DNA from 2 places in the Roseateles albus genome. Region 2 is predicted to be linked to the other one. Evidence: predicted binding sites of a transcription regulator. Region 2 holds the regulator's gene; the other holds the start of a gene.
What was found. The regulator NrdR, encoded in region 2, represses ribonucleotide reductase genes. The targets are predictions, from matches to a motif close to CACNANATNTNGTG.
Positions count from the first base shown of each region.

Region 1 (4,418 bases), on a different contig from region 2:
GATGACGTTGTCGAGCATGCGCATCGCGGTCGAAATCGTCTTTTGCAGCTTGGCGTGGTCAACGCCCTTGCTGCCGTCTTCGCCCAGCACCAGATGCTGCAAGAGGTTGACCGAACCCAGATTGCAAACCGCGATCTCGCTGTCATTGGTGTTCAGTGTGATCTCGGTGCACAGATTGCTCGAGTGCACAACGCCAACATGCTGCTGCGGCGAGCGCACATTGCAAGCGTCCTTGAAGGTGATCCAAGGGTGGCCGGTTTCGAACAGCATCGACAGCATGCGGCGCCACAGGTCCTTGGCCTCGACGCGCTTGAACAGCTTGATCTCGCCGCGATCGGCCTTTTCTTCGTAGGCGACATAGGCCTTCTCGAAGGCGATGCCGAACAGGTCATGCAGATCGGGTGTGTTGGACGGGCTGAACAGCGTCCACTGGCCACCGTCCATCACGCGGCGCATGAACAGATCGGGGATCCAGTTGGCGGTGTTCATGTCGTGGGTGCGACGGCGGTCATCGCCGGTGTTCTTGCGCAGCTCCAGGAACTCCTCGATGTCGAGGTGCCAGCTTTCCAGATAAGCGCAGACCGCGCCCTTGCGCTTGCCGCCCTGGTTGACCGCAACCGCCGTGTCGTTGACCACCTTCAGGAAGGGCACCACGCCCTGGCTCTTGCCGTTAGTGCCCTTGATGTGCGAACCCAGAGCGCGCACCGGGGTCCAGTCATTGCCCAGACCACCGGCAAACTTGCTCAACAGCGCGTTCTCTTTCAGCGCTTCGTAGATGCCGTCCAGATCGTCGGCCACCGTCGTCAGGTAGCAGCTGGAGAGCTGCGAGCGACGCGTGCCGGAGTTGAACAGCGTCGGCGTCGAGCTCATGAAGTCGAAGCTGGACAGCACATCGTAGAACTCGATCGCGCGCGCTTCGCGGTCGATCTCGTTCAGCGCCAAGCCCATCGCCACGCGCATGAAGAAGGCCTGCGGCATTTCGATGCGCTGGTCGTCGATGTGCTGGAAGTAGCGGTCATACAAGGTCTGCAGGCCGAGGTAGTCGAACTGCAAATCGCGCTCGGCCTTCAAGTGCGCACCCAAACGGGCCAGGTCGTATTGACCCAGGCGCTCGTCCAGCAACTCGGCCTTGACGCCCTTCTTGATGTAACCCGGGAAATACTCGGCATAGCGCGCGTGCATCTGCTCTTGCGTGATCTCGCCGCCGACCACCTCGCGGCGGATCGTGTGCAGCAGCAAACGTGCCGTCGCCTGGCTGTAGCCGGGGTCGCGTTCGATCAGGGTACGGGCGGCCAGAATCGCGGCTTTGTAGACCTCGTCGATCGGCACGCCGTCATACAGATTGCGCTTGGTCTCGGCCAAGACCGGGTCCGGCTTGACGTCCTCACCCAAACCGGCGCAGGCCGACACGATCAAGCTTTGCAGATGGGCAAAGTCCAGCGGCACGCGCTGGCCGCCGTCGATCACGGTCAGCTGCACCTCGGCGACCGGCTTATCGATCTTGCCCTGAGCCAGACGCTCTTGCAGGCGACGCTCGCGGTAAAGCACATAGGCACGCGCCACTTCGTGATGGCCGCCGCGCATCAGGCCCAGCTCGACCTGGTCCTGCACATCTTCAATATGGAAGGTGCCGCCGCTTGGGCGCGAACGCATCAACGCACGCACCACCGCTTCGGTCAGGCCGTCAACGGTCTCGCGCACGCTGGCCGAGGCCGCGCCGCTGGTGCCATGCACGGCCAAAAAGGCCTTCATCAAGGCGACGGCAATCTTGCTCGGCTCAAACGACACCACGGCGCCATTGCGGCGCAGGATTTGATAGGCCTGAAATGCCGATTGCAAAACCTGGCCTTCGGGGCTGACCAAATGCGGGCTTGCTCCCAAAGTAGCGGCGTGGGCGAGTTGAGTCTGCATGAATCGTCCTTTGATGTCTCGGTGAAATATTGAAAAAAAGAAACCACTACGCGCCTGAGTCGCGCTTATCGCTTCAATTGAAATTGGGAATGGATTTGGGATGCGCTTGGCGCATCGGCTCAGCTTTCAAATCTGCTGTGGCCACCTTGGTTTTTGGGACGGGGCTTGCGCCTGCGCCTAGCCTTCGCCTGCCTGGGAAGGCCGCCAAACCAATTTTGAATTCCGGGCCGAAGGATAGCATGGGCCACACTATATCTGGGGTCACAGCGACACTCAAGCACTACAGATAGCGTATCTATCCCATTGACGAAGATCGAAATTAACGCTAGTCATGGCCATCAGGGCGGCTGCAAAGCTTGGCCGCGAAGGGCCTCTTTGCTTGATGCCTTCTGAGCAAGAGAAGGCCAAGCCGCAGCCCAGCTTGGTTTACGAAGAAAAACAGCCGCTAGGCCGCGCCAATACTCGCTCAGGCCTGGTCGTCGGACTGCTCGGCCTCGTCAGCCGTCACACCCAGCCGGGCCATGCGGTAGCGAATTTGGCGCAGCGACAACCCCAGGCTGGCGCCGGCAGCGGTGCGGTTGAAGCGGTGCTGCGTCAAGGCACGCAACAAGATGTCGCGCTCGACATCGTCCAAAAAGCGCGCCAGATCGGTCGGCAGCTCGTTGGGCGCCTTGTCATGCCCAAAGCTGTTTTTAATCGACACGCCGCCTTCCGGCTCGAAGTCATCGGCCGAGCTCAGCCCGCCCAGCAGCGAGTCATCCAACAGCGATTCAGGCAAACCGAGGTCGTCCGCATCGATCCATTCACCGCCGGACAAAGCCAAAGCGCGGTGCAACAAATTTTCCAGCTCACGCACATTGCCGGGGAAGCCATAGCGGGTCAGCTGCGCCAATGCGGCGGGCGTCAGCTGCGGCACCGGCGAGACGCCGGCGTCGGCCGCTATGCGCTCCAGCACCCGCTCAGCGATCATGGGCACGTCCTCGATGCGCTCCCGCAAGGGCGGCACACGCAGCTGAATCACATTCAGGCGATAAAACAAATCTTGTCGAAAACGCCCCGCCGCCACCTCGGCGCCCAAGTCTTTATGGGTTGCACTCAATATCCGCACATTGACCGAGGCCTCTGCCACCGCACCGACCGGCCGCACAGTCCGCTCCTGGATCGAGCGCAAAAGCTTGCTCTGCATGGCCAAGGGCAAATCCCCAATTTCATCCAGAAAAAGCGTGCCGCCGTCGGCCGCCTGGAAGAAGCCCTCGCGGTCTTCATTCGCGCCGGTGAATGCGCCTTTGCGGTAGCCGAAGAATTCGGCCTCCAAGAGCTGCTCAGGGATGGCGCCGCAATTGACCGCCACAAAGCGCTGGCGCGCACGCACACCACTGTCGTGAATGGCGCGCGCCACCAACTCCTTGCCGGTCCCCGACTCACCCTGCAAGAGCACCGGCGCCATGCTGCGCGAGACCTTCTCAATCAAAGAACGCAACTCCTGTATCGCCGCCGATTTGCCGGCCAAGCGGGACAGCGCCGTCAGCGTTGGTACGGCAGCGAGGGGGAGGCCTTTCACCAACTGCTGCCGCTCTTTGACGGGCGGCAGTTGTTGCGGCGCCTGCGGCTGCAGAGCTGATTGAGGCAGAGGCGGCAATTTCGTCGGCGCCACCGCTGGCACGGCTGGCGCCAACTTTTGCGGCTGCCGACCCAAGGCGGAGGCCACAACCTGCCGGAACTGGCGCAGATCAACCGGCTTGGTCAGGTAGTCATAAGCACCTGCCTTGAGCGCTTCGACGGCATTCTCGGCCGAGCCATAGGCGGTGATCACCAGCGTTTTTTCGTCCCGGCCTTGGCTTTCCAGCCAGTGCAAGAGGTCCAGGCCGCTGCCATCGGGCAAGCGCATATCGGTGATGACGGCGCTGTAGGGGCGGCGCTGCAGGCACGCCAAGGCCTCCTGCACCGAGCCGGCCGTATCCAGTGCATAGCCTTCGCGCACCAGCGTCAACTCATACAAGGTCCGCAGGTCGGGCTCATCGTCGACCACCAGCAAACTCAGGGCCATGCCATCGGAAGAAGCGCTGCTCATACTGGCTTTCAAAAAAGAGAGGGGTTGCGCACGGCCGCCCCGATTGCAGCGGATTCGATCAGCCGCAAGCGGATGCTGAACTCATTGCCAGGCAAGACCGAATCTTGCCGGCGGCGGTAGCTGATCTGCGCACCGTAACGCTCGCACAACTCGCGGCAAATATACAAACCCAGGCCCGAGCCCCGGCTGCGCGTCGAGAAAAAGGGCTCGAACAAATGCCGCTCGACCTCGGGCGGAATCGCCGGCCCGGCGCTGAAGATCGTCAAGCGGGCCATCGGCGGCATCGGCGGCATCGGCTGCATTGTTGGGGTGCTGGCATCCGACTCCGGCGCCAAGCTCACCTGCACCGAGGCCGGCCCCGGCGTGGCGTGGCGCAGCGCGTTGTCGAGCAAATTGACCAAAACCCGTCGCAGATGTTCGGGATCAAAGCTGACCA
Region 1 is NZ_JAQQXT010000015.1:49,258-53,675, reverse strand. It holds gene PRZ03_RS20080 (ribonucleoside-diphosphate reductase subunit alpha) at 1-1,911, opposite strand, end outside; gene PRZ03_RS20075 (sigma-54-dependent transcriptional regulator) at 2,378-3,982, opposite strand; gene PRZ03_RS20070 (sensor histidine kinase) at 3,991-4,418, opposite strand, start outside.
Region 1: PRZ03_RS20080 (ribonucleoside-diphosphate reductase subunit alpha) is a predicted target of NrdR. The motif match lies at 2,159-2,172, and genes of this name have one in related genera.

Region 2 (4,418 bases):
ATGATTTGCTGTTCACTCAGGTCCACGTCAAAGGCGGTGATGACCAAGACATTGACGTCGGTCAAGGGTTGCCATCGGTCACCGATGCGGAATTTGAGAATGCCGCCGTCTTCGATTTTGAATCCGAATTTTTCGGTGCTTGAACTCATCAAATTGTCTTCAGGGTCGGCAATGGCGACGCTGGTCGACCGGTTCCTGTCCTTGTGGCGGGAATAGCTGTATTCCAGGACCGAACTTCCACTGTCCGTTGTCAAGCTTGTTGCGGCATAGGCGTTCGCTACCGGCGCCGCTGCTGCGCCGGGTGACCACACCCCATTCTGAGGCGCTGCCCATGAGCCAGCGCGGCGTAAATCTCGCAGCATCAGATCGGCAGCGGCCCTGAGGTCTTGCTGCACCTGGGTCTCCAGCGTGAGTCGCCTATGCTCCGCGAGCTGATTGGTCATCATCACGCTGGCACCTGCCACCACAATCATGCCGATGGCAATGCCCACCATCAACTCCACCAGGCTGAAGCCGCAGTTGGCTTGGTGGCGAACGCGTTTTAAGTGGGGCATGCCGGGACTCCGCTGAAATTGCCACCTACCGGCCCAGCAAGATGTCGATGATGGCGCGGACGACCAGCACTTCTACATGCGTGACCACCCGCGAGCGATGCAGATTCATTTTGGCCAGCATTTGCTTGAACTGTCTTGGTCGTTGCTGTCTTTGGCCTCGTAGAAGAGGCTACCGCCATCCATGCGAATCGACAGCGTCTTGCAATCACTGTCACTGCTTTGAGGGCTGGCAGAGTCGGGGATTGCCTTGGCGATATAGCCAAAATTGAAACTGACCGGATCACGCACGCCTGCTACGCTGAGGGTGTAATGCCGGCTAGGCGATTGAGTGCCTAAACTCAGCTCATCATCGCCCAATGAAGAGGCGTAGCTGCCGCGATTGCTGCGCCAACGTTCTTGCGCTTGCGCAATACCCGATAAGGCATTGATCGCGTCAGCGCGGCGACCCATGGCAACTTGCTTTTGATATGCGGGCAGGGCGACCAGGGCCAAGATGGCCACAATGACCATCACGATCATCAGTTCGATCAAGGTAAATCCCGTCGCTGCGGGAGCTGCTTCGCTTCGATCGCGGGTTGCAAAGCAAGTTTTGGACATTGCTATTCCCATGCTGCGATTATGAAAATTTGGTGCCCGGCTGAGGCGGCCTTACCTCGCCGTTTGTCCTTGGGAAATGGCCTTTTATCGTGTTCCCCTAATTCAAGGGGGAGGGTTCAGCAGCGGGGAAATCGGCGCAATTCAGCGCTGGGCGAGCAAGTCCGGACCCGGCCGGCAATGCTGACCACATGGCGTATGGTTTCGCCGTTTGCGGCGCTGATGTCTATGCTGCCGGTACTGGTCACTGCGCCTTGCCGCGCTTGAAAGCTCATATTGCTGACATTGGCTCGGACGGCTATGTTCTGAGTCGAAGGAGTCCACTCGAGCTTCAAGACCTGTTGGCTCGGGGCGCAAACTGAATGGCCGTCGGCCTCGCACTGGCATTGCCCAGGGGAGCCTGTATGCAAGATATAGCAGCTACCCCCAGGATGGCGGCTGAACCGCAGTTGCACGGCATCGGCCCGGCTGACAGCCTGGCTGCGCGCTTCTTGGAGATCGGCCATCATGGTCTGGGCCACCAATTCAAGACGCTGGCGTTGTCTGAGTTGATCCAGCGCGGGCAGCGCCATGGCCATCAAAATGGCTGTGATGGCAACACACACGCAAAGCTCAGTCAAGCTGAAACCGCGGCAAGTGGAGGGCGTGCTGGGCAAGGGGAGCATGGCGGGCCTCATGTGCTCAGTTGAGGTCTGAGCACAATTTAGGCCGCAGTGGCGCGGACTTCTGTCCTACTCGCGGGGGATGGGGTGGCTGCGCATCCCCCATTGGGGGGTCAAATCTCTCGAATCAGTTGCCGGAATTCATCGACATCTTCAAAGCTGCGGTAAACCGACGCAAAGCGCACATAAGCGACCTTGTCAATTCGTTTGAGCTCCCGCATCACAAGTTCACCGAGTCGGGTGGAGGGCAACTCACGCGCCCCACTGGTCAAAAGCGTTTCTTCGATCTTGGCCAGTGCAGCATCGATTTGTTCAATGCTCACAGGTCGCTTGCGCAAAGCCAACTGCATCGAAGCGCGAACCTTTTTCGGATCGAAATCGGCGCGCGTGCCGTCTTTCTTCACCACCACAGGCAGAGCGATTTCAGCGCGCTCATAGGTGGTGAAGCGCTTGTCACAGCCCAGACAACGACGCCTGCGGCGTACCACATCGCCCTCGTCCGACTCGCGCGTCTCGGCAACTTGCGTCTCGGTGTGGCTACAGAATGGGCATCGCATGGGCTGTGCGGGCGAGGCTGTTCAGCAGGGGCTTATGAAAGGTCTATCAGCGGTAGACAGGGAAGTCGCGCGTGAGCGCGGCAACCTTGGCGCGCACCGCCTCCAGATTCGCCTCGTCGTTGGGATTATCCAGGACATCGGCGATCAAGTTGGCGGTCAAGCGAACCTGCTCTTCTTTGAAACCGCGAGTCGTCATGGCCGGCGTCCCCAGGCGAATGCCGCTGGTGACCATGGGCTTTTGCGGGTCATTGGGAATGCCATTCTTGTTACAAGTCATATGCGCGCGACCCAAGACGGCTTCGGCTTCCTTGCCCGTCATGTTCTTCGGACGCAGGTCAACCAGCATCACATGGCTCTCGGTGCGCCCGGACACAATTCGAAGGCCGCGCTTGATCAATTCTTCGGCCAAAACGACCGCATTTTTCAGCACTTGTTCTTGGTAGGCCTTGAATTCCGGGGTCAGGGCTTCCTTGAAGGCCACGGCCTTGCCGGCAATCACGTGCATCAAGGGGCCACCTTGAATGCCAGGGAAGATGGCGCTATTGATTTGCTTGGCGACATGATCCTTCATCAGGATGATGCCGCCGCGCGGGCCGCGCAGGCTCTTGTGAGTGGTGGAGGTCACCACGTCGGCATGCGGCACCGGGTTCGGGTAGACGCCGGCAGCGATCAAGCCCGCGTAATGCGCCATGTCGACCATGAAGTAGGCGCCGATTTCCTTGGCAATTTTGGCAAAGCGCTCAAAGTCAATGCGCAAGCTGTAGGCCGACGCCCCAGCGATGATCAGCTTAGGCTTGTGCTCGCGTGCGGTGCGCTCCATCGCGTCATAGTCGATCGCTTCGTTGGCGTCCAAGCCGTAGCTGACAACCTTGAACCACTTGCCGCTCATATTCAAAGGCATGCCGTGGGTCAAGTGACCACCTTCCGACAAGCTCATACCCATGATGGTGTCGCCGGGCTGCAGCAATGCAAAGAACACGCCTTGATTAGCTTGTGAGCCAGAATTCGGCTGCACATTGGCGTTCTCGGCACCAAACAATTGCTTGATCCGGTCGATCGCCAATTGTTCGACCACGTCGACATATTCGCAGCCGCCGTAATAGCGCTTGCCGGGATAGCCTTCGGCGTATTTGTTGGTCAGCTGACTCCCCTGCGCCTGCATGACAGCAGGCGAGGTGTAGTTTTCTGAAGCGATCAGCTCAATATGGTCTTCTTGACGCTGGTTCTCGTTTTGAACGGCGGCCCACAAATCGGGGTCGACAAGCGCAAGAGTGGAAGTGCTACGGTCAAACATAGGTGGGTGCAATGCTCAAAAAGTGGAGTCCCCGACTTGTCAGCCCTTAAGGGGCTCGGCAAGACAAGGCTGCCCAGGCGAACGGCTGAAAACAGCTTCTGAACGCTAGAAGCTGTCCGCGCTTCCCGGTGGTCTACCACCTTGGGGTGCCCCTGATTGGCCCACTGTGCTTAAAAAAGCACAGACCCTTGCAGGGCGCAACCTTGATCGCCAGTCGCGCAGAATTTGGAGTGTAGCGCCTGCTGTAAGGCATTCAGTTACATGACATGCTGGACGCAAGGGCCAGCCAATCAGTCAGAAAACCAATTAGCGTGCCATTGCGACCCGCTCATCGCTGATTCTGGCTTCGATGTCAGGGGGCGAGCTCTTTAAGGGCTGGCTTTCGCGTATCGGTTTGTCGATCGGTTTGCGACCTGCCGCTACGGCTTTCATTTGTTCGTGCATGGCCAGTACTCTTTGCGCATAGCCACCATCATCGGGCAAGTTAGCCGCACCTACATAGTGCTTCAGGCCTTCGTCAACACTGCCGGCTCTCTGAATGCTTTCCTTGAGCACCTGCACGCCAACCCGCAGATTCGTGATCGGATCAAAAGCGGCGAGATTGCCGCCGAAGGCCTTGTATTTGTCGTTGTGTACGCTCGTCAGTACCTGCATCAGGCCTTGCGCACCGACCGAGCTTTGTGCAAAGGGATTGAAGCTGGATTCAATCGCCATGATGGCCAGAATCAAGGTGGGTTCGACCTGCGCACGTTGGCCA
Region 2 is NZ_JAQQXT010000009.1:85,365-89,782, forward strand. It holds gene PRZ03_RS15210 (PilW family protein) at 1-554, opposite strand, end outside; gene PRZ03_RS15215 (type IV pilin protein) at 660-1,151, opposite strand; gene PRZ03_RS15220 (GspH/FimT family pseudopilin) at 1,268-1,825, opposite strand; gene nrdR (transcriptional regulator NrdR) at 1,924-2,367, opposite strand; gene glyA (serine hydroxymethyltransferase) at 2,414-3,661, opposite strand; ZMP/ZTP riboswitch at 3,726-3,889, opposite strand; gene PRZ03_RS15235 (lytic transglycosylase domain-containing protein) at 3,968-4,418, opposite strand, start outside.